4 regions of the Lysinibacillus sp. NPDC056185 genome follow, and region 3 is predicted to be linked to each of the others. Evidence: riboswitches for the same ligand, from Rfam matches in the RefSeq annotation. Region 3 holds a riboswitch; each other region holds the start of a gene.
What was found. A riboswitch is a leader RNA that binds a small molecule or an ion and turns the genes downstream of it on or off. The one in region 3 is predicted to bind cobalamin.
Positions count from the first base shown of each region.

Region 1: it holds a riboswitch for cobalamin, as region 3 does, so the genes downstream of both, metE (5-methyltetrahydropteroyltriglutamate--homocysteine S-methyltransferase) here and ACMZ42_RS17620 (hypothetical protein) in region 3, are expected to answer to the same signal.
Region 2: it holds a riboswitch for cobalamin, as region 3 does, so the genes downstream of both, ACMZ42_RS11425 (energy-coupling factor ABC transporter permease) here and ACMZ42_RS17620 (hypothetical protein) in region 3, are expected to answer to the same signal.
Region 4: it holds a riboswitch for cobalamin, as region 3 does, so the genes downstream of both, ACMZ42_RS20030 (ribonucleoside-diphosphate reductase subunit alpha) here and ACMZ42_RS17620 (hypothetical protein) in region 3, are expected to answer to the same signal.

Region 1 covers NZ_JBLLLQ010000001.1:63,159-66,309, reverse strand. Annotated here, with positions in the region: gene ACMZ42_RS00335 (VOC family protein) at 20-382, opposite strand; gene ACMZ42_RS00330 (DUF5367 domain-containing protein) at 442-840, opposite strand; gene ACMZ42_RS00325 (TetR/AcrR family transcriptional regulator) at 853-1,428, opposite strand; cobalamin riboswitch at 1,635-1,814, shown strand; gene metE (5-methyltetrahydropteroyltriglutamate--homocysteine S-methyltransferase) at 1,997-3,151, shown strand, end outside.
Region 2 covers NZ_JBLLLQ010000009.1:87,702-90,852, reverse strand. Annotated here, with positions in the region: gene cobJ (precorrin-3B C(17)-methyltransferase) at 1-219, opposite strand, end outside; gene ACMZ42_RS11430 ((2Fe-2S) ferredoxin domain-containing protein) at 224-595, opposite strand; cobalamin riboswitch at 734-916, opposite strand; cobalamin riboswitch at 1,146-1,331, shown strand; gene ACMZ42_RS11425 (energy-coupling factor ABC transporter permease) at 1,470-2,216, shown strand; gene ACMZ42_RS11420 (energy-coupling factor ABC transporter substrate-binding protein) at 2,218-2,490, shown strand; gene cbiQ (cobalt ECF transporter T component CbiQ) at 2,496-3,151, shown strand, end outside.
Region 3 covers NZ_JBLLLQ010000019.1:54,450-57,600, forward strand. Annotated here, with positions in the region: gene ACMZ42_RS17615 (amidase family protein) at 150-1,622, shown strand; cobalamin riboswitch at 1,726-1,936, shown strand; gene ACMZ42_RS17620 (hypothetical protein) at 2,008-2,886, shown strand; gene ACMZ42_RS17625 (hypothetical protein) at 2,968-3,093, shown strand.
Region 4 covers NZ_JBLLLQ010000024.1:57,459-60,609, reverse strand. Annotated here, with positions in the region: gene ACMZ42_RS20035 (hypothetical protein) at 1-670, shown strand, start outside; cobalamin riboswitch at 781-968, shown strand; gene ACMZ42_RS20030 (ribonucleoside-diphosphate reductase subunit alpha) at 1,131-3,151, shown strand, end outside.

The DNA of each region.
Region 1 (3,151 bases), on a different contig from region 3:
TCTATTCAACTGTTTTCTTTTAGATTTCTTGAATCATCTCAACTCTATTACCGAATGGATCTCTAAATTCAAAGCGTTCAAAATGAGGAATAGGAACTGAATCGAAAATTTCTATATGATGTTCGGCTAGTACCTTCTTCCAATGTTCGATATTTTCAACTTGATAGGCAATATGAGCCTTCGTCGTTAATCTATCAAAGCCATCCTCTGTACCTACATGTACCGCTCTATTGCCGACCTGTAACCAAAATCCACCTCGTCCTTTCAGCGAATCAGGCTTTTCAATTTCTTTTAGTCCTAATACTTGACAGTAAAAATGTCTTCCTTTTTCTTCTTCACCTTTTGGTATTGTTATTTGAACGTGATGTAAGCCTATAATCATTTTTTCTCCTCCTTTAATTCTAATCATTACTTACTTCTAGGATAATAATGTAAAATCCTTTAATTTGATGAATGAATAGTATTCTTTTTCACGAATGAAGCATTTGTAAAACCAGTAATGAGAATTAGGGAGTAAGCCCATAATAGCCATGAGGCGAAATATCGATCTAAGTCAGCCGATAAATTCGGGAAAATATTGTCGAAAACTAACAATACGACTGCATCGATGAGCATTCCAGGTAATACGATACAAATAGCAGCCAGTAACCGTTCTGTACCTTTTGTCTTTTTCAAAGAATAAATAGGTATTGTCGCTATCCAAACGATTGGAATAGCTAAAATGTAAGTAGCTATCATGAGGAAAGGTTCTTCAAGGGTAAAAAAGTAGTGCCCTACAAATCGAAATACGGCACTTGCTACAAGCCAAATCCCAAAACCCCAGCATAAAAAGAATCGCATAGTTTTCCTCCTCTAATTATTTTCTAGACGATGCAATGTCTGAAGGATTTTTTCTAATTGCTGATAGAAGACATCTACATCGAAATCGTCCCTCATCATCACTTGTAAAGCTAAGCCATCAATAAGGGCGTTGAAAAAAATGCTCCAAGTTTCCATCGACACGCCATCAATTGGTGATGTATCCCATAATTTATTTAAAATGTTACATAAATGTTCATTTTCAGCCGCTAAAATTTGTCCAATTTGCTGTCTAATAGTTGGGTTCGTAAAGCCGAAAACGATTAAGGTGAAAAATAATTTATGATAAAACGCATCATTTTCATATCGACTTTTTGCAGAGAAAAGTGCAGATTGAATCATTTCTCGATCAGTCATCAGAATCTCATTCCAGGAATTTTCACAGATGTCTTGGACAATTTCTAGAATGATTTGCTCTTTTGATTTGAAATGATAATAAATAGTTCCTTGTGTCACCCCAGCTTGCTCAGCAACAGCCTTTAAGGTGAATTTCTCAATCCCTTTTTCTACTAAACTTTGCTTGGCAGCCATTAATAAATCTGACTTTTCAATACCAGTAGGTTTTGCCATTTGTTTACACCTCCTTTGTTATTAGTTAGTTGGATAACTAACTATAAAATAACAGAATATCCCACTATTTACAAGTTTGTTTTGGTAGCGGGGCTGCTAGTCTTCGATGATTCCATATGTTCGGAATAATAGCAGTATGAAGAATCAAACAAATCTGAAAATAAATCTACTTTTCAGAAAAATATATGTTATAGTAAAACATAATTAAATATTGTGTAAGAGTTGGTGCCGAATGAAAGTTTGGCTTAAAAGGGAAGTCGGTGTAAATCCGACGCTGTCCCGCAACTGTAAATCGGAGCAAATCACAATTGCCACTGGGAAACTGGGAAGGCTGTGAGGCGTGTTGATGAGAAGCCAGGAGACCTGCCAATATCTAGTACACACCAAATACCTACGTGGAAATAGGTGGTGAGATGTGACCATATCGGCCCTGTGCGACAATAAATCATGCGATATTTTGAAAGAATTTCGTATTGTTTCTTGATAGCTAATTTTGATATGCAATGACAGCCATTTTCCAAAAAAGGAGGGTGGCTTTTTTTTATTTTGATTGATAGGAGAGATAAACATGACGTATACAAGTACTACAGTTGGTTATCCGTATATCGGAGAAGATCGTGAATGGAAAAAGGCTTTAGAGGCATTTTGGAAAAAGGAGCTTTCAGAGGATGAGTTTTTACAGCATTTAAAGGATATTCGCCTAGCTCGAATAAACAAGCAGATTCGTCTCGGCATAGACATGATAACTGTCGGAGATTTCACACTCTATGACAGAATGTTGGATACGGCAATGATGTTTGGCTTAGTTCCAAAGCGCTTTGATTGGCAGGGAGACAAAGTTGATTTACAAACTTACTATGGGGTAGCTCGTGGTAGTAAAAAAGCCGTGGCTAGTGAAATGACAAAATGGTTTAATACAAACTATCATTATATTGTGCCAGAATATGAGGGACAACCTTTACAATTAACAGAAAATAAAATATTGGCAGACTTTTTAGAGGCTAAGGAAGCGTTTGGTATTACAGCAAAACCTACATTGATTGGCCCATATACATTTTGTAAATTAACAAAAGGCTATGACAAACTATCGCAGATTACATTTATTTTAGCATTACTACCACTTTATACGCAGGTCTTAAAGGAGTTAGTGGATGCTGGTGTAGAGTGGATTCAATTAGAGGAGCCTGCTCTTGCCACAACACTAGATGAAGCGGAGGTTAAACTTGTTCAAGAAATTTATAGACAATTAGTTGCATCAGTACCCGAGGTTAACATTATGCTACAAACATATTTTGAGTCATTATCGGCATACGAGTCAATTGTGACACTTCCGGTTCAAGGAATTGGGTTAGACTTTGTGCATGGCTATGGCGAAAATATGGAGGCATTACGTCAATTTGGCTTCCCACAAGATAAAGTATTAGCGGCCGGTATTATAAATGGACGAGATATTTGGCGCTCCAATCTAGCAGAGGCTAGCTCAACTATTAAAGCTATTGAACAGCTAAGTGGTGCTAAAGAAATATGGATTCAATCTTCGTGTAACTTACAGCATGTTCCAATTACAACTACTCTCGAAACAAAGCTCGATCCAGTTCTAAAAAATGCCCTTTCTTTTGCAGATGAAAAATTAGTTGAGATCAATGAAATAACAAAATACTTACAAGGCACAGGAAGCCCCTCAAATCAAAAAACATCTGAAAGTATGAGGGCGATTGAAGCG
Region 2 (3,151 bases), on a different contig from region 3:
CTCTGCTTGACGCACCGCTTCTTGTGCACGTGAAACTTCCTCTGTCATACCAGTACTAATAATCGACTTTGCACTAACTAAATCCTGAATCAGTTCAACATAAGTTTTATAGCCTATAATCATATGACTTTGTTGTAGTGCCTCCACAGCACGAGTCGTAATATGTTTAAAGTCTCCAGGGCCAAAGCCAACTACGAAAATCTTACCTTTTTGCGCCATTTTGTTACCCCTCTTTCACCTTTTCAATACCTTTAATGGCTGTTGTTTGTGCTGTACGCTGCAACGAACCTTCACGCAATGTAAAAACATGCTCATTATGTAACGCTTCATGATTTAAATCTTGTACAAGCACTCTCGCATGCTCCTTCGTTGGCACTCGGTACCAATTGCCCTGAGGATATGCAATGACAACACAAGCATCCTTACACCTGCCATTACAGCGGGTCCTTGTTGTATGTATTTCCTTATCAAGCTCCAGTAACTGTATTTCATCACGAATTGCCTGTGTAATGTCCTCAGCATCTTTTTTCATACAGCTACTACCATTGCAAATAAAAAGATGTGTTTTCATCCCCTCTAAATTCCAAGTTGTCATAGTCGTTCTCCCCTCATTTGCTTTTAGGAAAAAGAAAAACCTTTACTCTAGACGAAGAGTAAAGGTTTAGTAGAAGCCAAATAAAAACGAATATATACTGGTACTCGCTTTCGCTTCAACTTCTCCCTCCGAAAAGTTTGCTTGCATCATCACATAAGCAGGTTTCCTGACTTAAGCTTCCTTTTACTTTCGCGCCTTCCTAAGTTTTCACTAGTGGCATCCGCGATTTCATCAGCTATTACAGTAGCGGGGGCTGTATCGGACTTTCACCGATTTCCCTATTATCTTGAATATTCAAGCACTTATGGATGTTTTATATGAATTATATGGTTTTTTTGTAATTGAAAACTGTTTCTATCATAGCTTATTTTTTTAAAATTTCAATATTTCTTTCTTAATTTGTGACAATTTTTTTAAAATTCCATAGAAAAATGCGACATCCATTTTCTATTTATCTAAATTTTCGACATAGACACCCAATTTAAAATTTTTTCACAAAAGGGATAGCATATATATGGAAATTCGTGTTACACTTTGTCGTGAAATCTCACAACTTCATCTTTTTTTCGGTGTGAAATGTTCAGCATTTCGCTTAAAAGGGAAGCCGGTTTAAGTCCGGCGCGGTCCCGCCACTGTATTAGGGAGTTTTATAGATAATGTCACTGTCCAAAGGATGGGAAGGCCTATAAAACGTTGAACTAAAGCCAGGAGACCTGCCGAAAAATATGTGATCGTTTCAACCTACGAGGATGGGTGTGCGGCTTAGCAGATTAGAATTTTATTTGCTTTTTTAGCTATGCACTTTTCCACTATCGGAGAAGTGCTTTTTTTCGCATACTTTTTCTAAAAATTTTAATGTAAGGAGGAGTGATTTTTGAAATTTTCAGGTTGGAAGCTTAGTTATTTTTTATTGGCATTTTTATTCGTACCAAATCGTGCATTTGCGATGCATATAATGGAGGGCTTTTTGCCAATCGAATGGGCGATTTTTTGGTGGGTCATTTCGATTCCATTTATTATTTTAGGATTACGTTCTATTCGTAAAACCATTGATGAAAATCCTGAAACAAAAATGATATTAGGGCTTTCGGGTGCCTTTGCCTTTGTACTTTCTGCCTTAAAAATCCCTTCTGTAACAGGAAGTTGCTCGCATCCTACAGGTGTTGGGCTTGGAACAGTTCTTTTTGGACCATTAGCGATGAGTGTTATCGGGACAATCGTATTATTATTCCAATCTTTACTGTTAGCGCATGGTGGGCTTACAACATTAGGGGCAAACACTTTTTCTATGGCAATTATGGGTCCTATTATCGCCTACTATGTATTTAAGGGCTCACAAAAATTGGGACTATCCTTTTCCATTGCTGTCTTTTTAGCAGCAATGCTTGGTGACTTAGGTACATATATTGTCACTTCTGTCCAATTAGCTCTTGCCTTCCCTTCTGAGGTCGGAGGCTTTATGGCTTCATTCACTAAATTTGCTGGTATTTTTGCTTTAACACAAATTCCTCTTGCTGTTAGTGAAGGAATTTTAACAGTGATCGTTATGAACTTTCTGAAAAAATACAATGTGAGTGAACTAAAAGCTCTACGTGTGTTCTCTGCAAAGGAGGCTCACTAAAATGAAAAAAAACTTACTGCTCATCGCCATTGTTGTGTTGTTAGCAATCGTTCCCCTGTTTATTCAAAAAGGTGCTGAATTCGAAGGGGCTGATGGCGAAGCGGAAGCAGCGATTAGTGAAATAGATGCTAGCTACGAGCCATGGTTTGAAAGCTTATGGGAACCACCGAGTGGTGAAATTGAAAGCTTATTATTCGCACTACAAGCTGCTATCGGTGCTGGTTTCATCGGGTATTTCATCGGCTTAATGCGCGGCAAACATAAAGAAGGTTAAACGCGATGTTACTCATTGATAAGTATGCTTATTTGAATAAACTAGCGTCTGTTCATCCGCTAGAAAAAATGACGTTATCCCTTGGACTGCTTTTATTGTCGCTTATCATGAGAGATGAACGAATTTCACTCATTACATTTATTGTGATGAGTGCTTTTATCATTTTAGGCGCAAAAATCCCTACTAAATATTACGCAAAGTTATTGTTGCTACCTGGATTTTTTTTACTATCAAGTTTAGTATCCATTTTAATTTCTATCGCTCCTGCAACAAACAGGCTTCCTTCAAACATTTGGTCATTTTCACTTCATAATTGGACAATTTTTGTCGGCAGTGCAAGCCTAGTAACAGCGCAGCAGCTTTTTTTCATCGTCCTTGGCAGCATTAGCTGTTTGTATTTTTTAATTCTCACAACATCAGTCCAATCTATTTGTTACGTCTTACGACAATGGCGACTCCCAACTCTATTTGTAGAGTTAGTAGAGCTAACGTATCGTTTTATTTTTATCTTTATAGATAGTATGCAAAAAATTCATCTTGCCCAACAGGCTCGTCTGGGATACAGCTCCCCTATGCAGTGGCTTCGTTCGGTATCAATGCTAATTGCAGCTTTATTTGTCGAGATGTTTCAACGCAGTCGTGAGCTAAACAATGCGATGGA
Region 3 (3,151 bases):
AAACTATAACACATTTACAAATACTGGGGCAAAAAATATATGAAGTAACGAGCCTGAGGGAATGAACTTTGAAATTTCAATAGTTAAAAAACAATTTAAGCACAAGTTTCCCTTTTTGGTATAATATTGAAAGAGAGGTGGGGAATTTAATGGGTATAAATTTTAATAGTTTTCTTAAAGAAGAATTGTCAGTAATCGATATTCAAACAGCTATGGTACAAGGTGATATAACATCAAAAGAATTAACTATGTATTATTTACACAGAATTGCTAAGTATGATCAAGGCGGACAGAAAATTAATTCTATGCTTGAAATTAATCCTGAAGCGATATTTATTGCTGAAGCATTAGATGAGGAAAGACTAACAAAAGGGGCTAGAGGGCCTTTACACGGAATTCCAGTAGTTTTAAAAGATAATATCGAAACGAAAGATTTTATGCACACTAGTGCAGGCGTAATAGCATTGGAAAATTATTTAGCTAAGCAGGATGCATTTCTAGTAAAAAAGCTTCGTGAAGCAGGGGCTGTTATTTTAGGGAAAGCAAATATGACTGAATTAGCAAACGCTATGTCGAGTACGATGTGGGCGGGTTATAGTTCTCGAGGTGGCCAAACACTAAATCCTTATGGCGATCCACAACTTTATGTGGGAGGATCCAGTTCGGGGTCAGCAGTAGCGGTGGCATCGAATTTTTCTGTTTTATCAATTGGAACTGAGACAGACGCCTCGATTTTAAGTCCAGCTATTACAAATTCAGTAGTTGGCATAAAACCGACTGTTGGGCTCATTAGTAGACAGGGCATTATTCCGTTTACATACTCTCAAGACACAGCAGGGCCAATGGCTAGAACAGTAACAGATGCAGCTATTTTATTGGGCGTGTTAACAGGAGTAGATCAAGACGACGTCGCTACATATAAAAGTGAAAGAAGGTTATATAAGGATTACACCCCTTTTTTAGAGGCCACAGGATTAAATGGCGCTAGAATTGGTGTTTATAATAATGCCTCAAAAGCTTATTATGACTCAGAGGAATATGATGAAACACTTTTTAATAATGCAATTCAGGTTTTAAGAGCTCAAGGAGCCGATATTATTGAAGGCATCGAAATCCCTTCTTTTCATAGAGACTGGAAATGGGGAGTACCGCAATACGAATTAAAGCATAGTTTAAATAATTTCCTTGTAAATCTACCTTCCCACATGCCTGTGCATTCTATCTCTGAGTTAATTCAATTTAATAAACGTTCAAAAGGAAAGTCGTTAAAATATGGTCAGGATAAATTGGAATTGAGAGAGAAACTATCGAACACATTAAGAGATTCTGACTATTTAAATGCAAAATTAGAGGATTTGTATTTTTCTCAAGAACAAGGAATCGATTATACATTAAAAAAATATGAATTGGATGCGATTATCTTTCCATCATATATAGGTTCGACAATTAGTGCAAAAGCTGGTTATCCGTCTATTGCCGTCCCAGCAGGGTATATGAAAAATGGGAGACCGTTTGGCATAACTTTCGCAGGAACTGCATTTAGTGAAGATGTTCTAATAAAACTCGCATTTTCATTTGAACAAGCAACTAAACTACGAAAAGCACCGAAGTTGAGTGAGTAGTTATAAAATATCTAATTGCCTCAATTGACTTTAAAAATACTGTACTTTACTATTAACGGAAAGAAATCTGGTATTTTCCAGTTTCTTGACAACTGAATAGCTTAGAGTAATAGGTGTAAATTGCGTGCAATTTACTGAAAAGGGAAGTCGGTGCAAATCCGACACTGTCCCGCACCTGTAAATTCATAAAGTATAAAAAACGTTTCATTCTTTTAATAAACTCGATCAACAACGTTTCAATTCGTTTGTTGGTCGTTCTTTTTTTGCGTTGAAAGTGAGTGACCCAAAAGCCAGTGATTCTGAATGGCCTTGGTATGTTATAGAAGAAGTTCAAGTAGAGTTATTCAAACAATAAGCAAAAAATTCAAGTTGGGGGAAATACATAATGATAATTAAACCGACAAAAAAAGTCTTACTGTCATGGATGGAAAGTTATGTCCCTGAAAGAGATTTATTTTTTCTATCAGAAGAACATCTTAATGAAATTGACTTTACAGATGTATTGTTAATGCCCATAGATGAGTTTTATACTCACAGCACATATCAGCATTTAAATTATGTTAATTGTTATGAATACTGGAATATAAAGAACGCACAATACGTAATTATTGCTGAAAAAGGATGGATTGAGAGCAAATCGAAAGAGGACCAACAATTGATTTTAAGTTTTCAAGTGCAATGTGAAAGAGGGCTTGTACTCCCCGTTAAATTTATAAAGGAGATAGAAAAAGTACCTTCGAGTTATGTACAGAATGGGCACGTTATCATACAGCGTTCAATGTGGGAAGGTCTTGACGAATCATTTAAAGAACAGTTACTTACAACAATGGTTTATGAATGGTGGGATAAGGGAGAATGTGAGGAACCTCCAAAATCATTACCTAGTTTTCTACAGCAATTTGCTAATACTTTTGGGCATCGTCAAGGTGCAAATTGTTTAGCAGCGGTTTTGTTTGCAATTTCAAAAGGGAAACAAAAGTGGTTTATTTATGAATGGATATATCAAAAAACATTTCTTGAAAAATTAAGTCAGTATAACTTTGAAGAGGTCCTAGGTGAAGGGATACAACAAGGCGACATTGTAATTTGGAAGGATGAAAATGGTATTATTCAACATGCAGCTTATCATATTGGTGAAGAACTGTATTTTAATAAGCATGGACAAACGATGTTTAATCCTTGGAAGATACTTTCGAAAAAGCAACTATATAAAGAGTGGGAGCACCTAACACCTGTGAAAATGAGAAAGAGGATAACGAAATAATAAAAGAGTATCTACAATCCGAGTTAAAAACTAATAAGAACTGGAATATATTATGTTATTCAGACTTTACAGCAGATGCAAATGTTTGAAGAGACACATGGAAAGTTAGGTAATAAGCGAGGAAATACAGAAAAAAATCACGATAATCTAGTTATTGCAGGAGCATTATCCGTACAGGGAATGAAGGCGAATAAGTGGTATGTATAGCAAAATCCTATTACTGATTAGTTAAGTGTAATGTATTACAATTATTGGAATGTGGGAG
Region 4 (3,151 bases), on a different contig from region 3:
AAAAATAGGTGAGCTGTTTGCTACAACAGATAATGCCGCAGCCATTGGCGAAAAACCACAAGATGTTGTGTCTGCTCCAGACAAACTAACGGCATACTTCACGGCGCGTGTTACTTTTTTAGAGCAGCTTGCTGCAAATGCTTTACCAAACCATATTTTACTCGCTAATTTTTCAGGAGATGCTGCATGGTCTCGTTATGTTGCAGGCATTCAGCAGGTTTTTGATGAGGCGGGTCTTAATTGTCCGCCAATAGACGGTAGTACAGAGTCGAATATGCCGACTCTACAATCAGGTTTGTCTATTACGATGCTAGGTGAGCAGCAAAAACGCACAGCAACTAAGCATGAACAGCTTAGTTGGTACACCTATGGATTACCGCTTGTAGGCAATGAAATCCTTGCTCAGCCTGAAGATGTCGCACAGCTCCAACCTATTTTTCAGGCGTGGAAAGAGGGGATTGTGCAGCAAGTATGGCCAGTTGGATCAAAAGGTCTACAAGCAGAATTTACCCGCCTTTTTAGCGAGCAACAGGTCAAAAGTTCGTTAGATGTTGAGAAATCGGCTGGTCCATGTGCAGTAGTTTTGCTAGGAATACAGCCAGAAAAAGAGCAGCTAGCACAAAAAAATTTTCCTAGAAATTTTGAAAAACTACGTAAAACTGCATTGTAATTGGGCTTGCTTCGAGAAAATGTAGCACTTTATAACTTGCAAGGGGCAAATCGCCTATTGCAACAATAAACACAATATGTTAGATTTGTTTAGGAGTTAAAACACAATATATAGTATTTTGGACGAGCGGTACCAATATGGTTTAAAAGGGAATTCGGAAAAAGAGTCATCTTAGGCCGAAGCTGTCCCCGCAACTGTAAGTGCTGACAAATGATGAGTAGGCCACTGTGAAGAACGGGAAGGTGATCATTTGGAGGAAGCATGAGCCAGGAGACCTGCCGATATGTTCAAGACAGCAACACATTCTTCGGGGATTGAGAAGTGGAGGCGAGAGATTTGTTCACTTCTTTGTGCGCTTATCCTTCATTTCCATTTCCGATTTTACTGCGATCACGTAACCGATAGATGTTGCGTGATCGCTTTTTGTGTTGCTGGAGAAGGAAAGGGAGAGAATGTGTACATGACAATTCAAATCGAACAGCAAATTGCTAAGCTCAAGAAAAATTACACGGAGGATGAACTCGAAAGTTTTGTAAGATTATCGGATCGATGGCTACGAAAAAACGACAATGCGACATTTGAAGCATGGGCGGATGCGATGATTTTACAAACGCTTAGCTTAATTGATGAGGAGGAGCCATACTGGACATTTGTCGCAGCTCAAATTTATTTAGAAAAACTATATGATCAATTTGCAACGCGTCGTGGTGTCTCAGTGAAAGATGTTTATAAGGTTTTCCCTGAACATTTAGCACACTATACAGAAGCTGGTTTGTATCATGAAAGTTTAACAACAAAGTATAGTGAGCAGGAGCTTCAGGAACTTGCTTCTTATCTAGAATCAAGTCGAGATGAGTTGTTTACGTATATAGGTTTAAAAACATTAATGGACCGTTATGTAGTCCGTGATTACACAAAAACACCAGTGGAGCTACCGCAGGAACGATGGATGGTCATTGCGATGACTCTGATGCAGGATGAAACTGAAAATCGTTTAGAAAAAGTGCGTGAATCTTACTGGGCAATGAGTAATTTATATATGACTGTTGCCACACCAACATTATCAAATGCAGGTAAAACACATGGACAGCTATCAAGTTGCTTTATCGATACAGTAGATGATAGTTTACAAAGCATTTATGACACGAATACAGATGTCGCAACATTATCGAAGTACGGCGGTGGTATTGGTGTTTATATGGGTAAAATTCGTAGCCGAGGCTCATCTATTAAAGGCTTTAAAGGTGCATCAAGTGGTGTTTTACCATGGATTAAACAACTTAATAATACGGCGGTTTCAGTCGATCAGCTTGGTCAACGACAAGGCGCTATTGCTGTCTATTTAGATGTTTGGCATAAAGACGTCTTTACGTTTTTAGATTTACGCTTAAACAATGGGGATGAACGTCTGCGTGCCCATGATATTTTCACAGGGCTATGCTTACCGGATTTATTTATGGAAACGGTAGAAGAGCGCGGGGAATGGCATTTATTTGACCCACATGAAGTGCGAGAAGTTATGGGCTTTTCACTAGAGGATTTCTATGATGAGAAAAAGGGTGACGGCTCTTTCCGTACTAAATATGAGGAATGTATCGCCAATCCATTGTTAAGTCGTGAAGTTGTACCAGCCATTGATATTATGAAGCGTATTATGCGCTCTCAGCTTGAAACAGGCGTGCCGTTTATGTTCTATCGAGATGAAGTCAATCGCATGAATCCGAATAAGCATGAAGGGATGGTTTACAGCTCGAACCTGTGTACAGAAATATTCCAAAATATGTCAGCTACTGAATTTGAGTCTATTACCCTTGAAGATGATGTCATCGTAACACGTCGCAAGCCTGGAGATTTCGTTGTATGTAACTTATCGTCTATCAATTTAGGTAGAGCAGTACCGGCTGGCGTTCTAGAACGATTAATCCCAGTTCAAGTACGTATGTTAGATAACGTTATTGCTCTAAATACAATTCCAGTAAAACAAGCAGAGCGTACGAACCTACGCTACCGTGGTATTGGACTTGGCACATTTGGCTGGCACCATTTATTAGCTTTGAAAGAAATTCAATGGGAGTCTGAGGAAGCTGTAGAGTTTGCGGACAAGCTATATGAAGAAATTGCGTATTTAACGATTCGTGCTTCTAACGATTTGGCATGTGAAAAAGGAGCTTACCCATTATTTGAAGGCTCAGATTGGCATACGGGTGCGTATTTTGACAAACGTGGCTATGACAGTCATAAATGGAATGCATTACGCGCCGCGGTTGCTGAGAAAGGTATGCGTAACGGCTATGTAATGGCAGTTGCACCGAACTCATCAACATCTATTTTAGCAGGCAGTACGGCTACGATTGATCCGATCTTCCAAAAGAGTTATTCAGAAGAGAAGAAGGATTACAAAATTCCAGTAACAGTACCTGATCTATCACCTGTGACAACTTGGTATTATAAATCTGCTTATTTCATCGATCAAAATTGGAC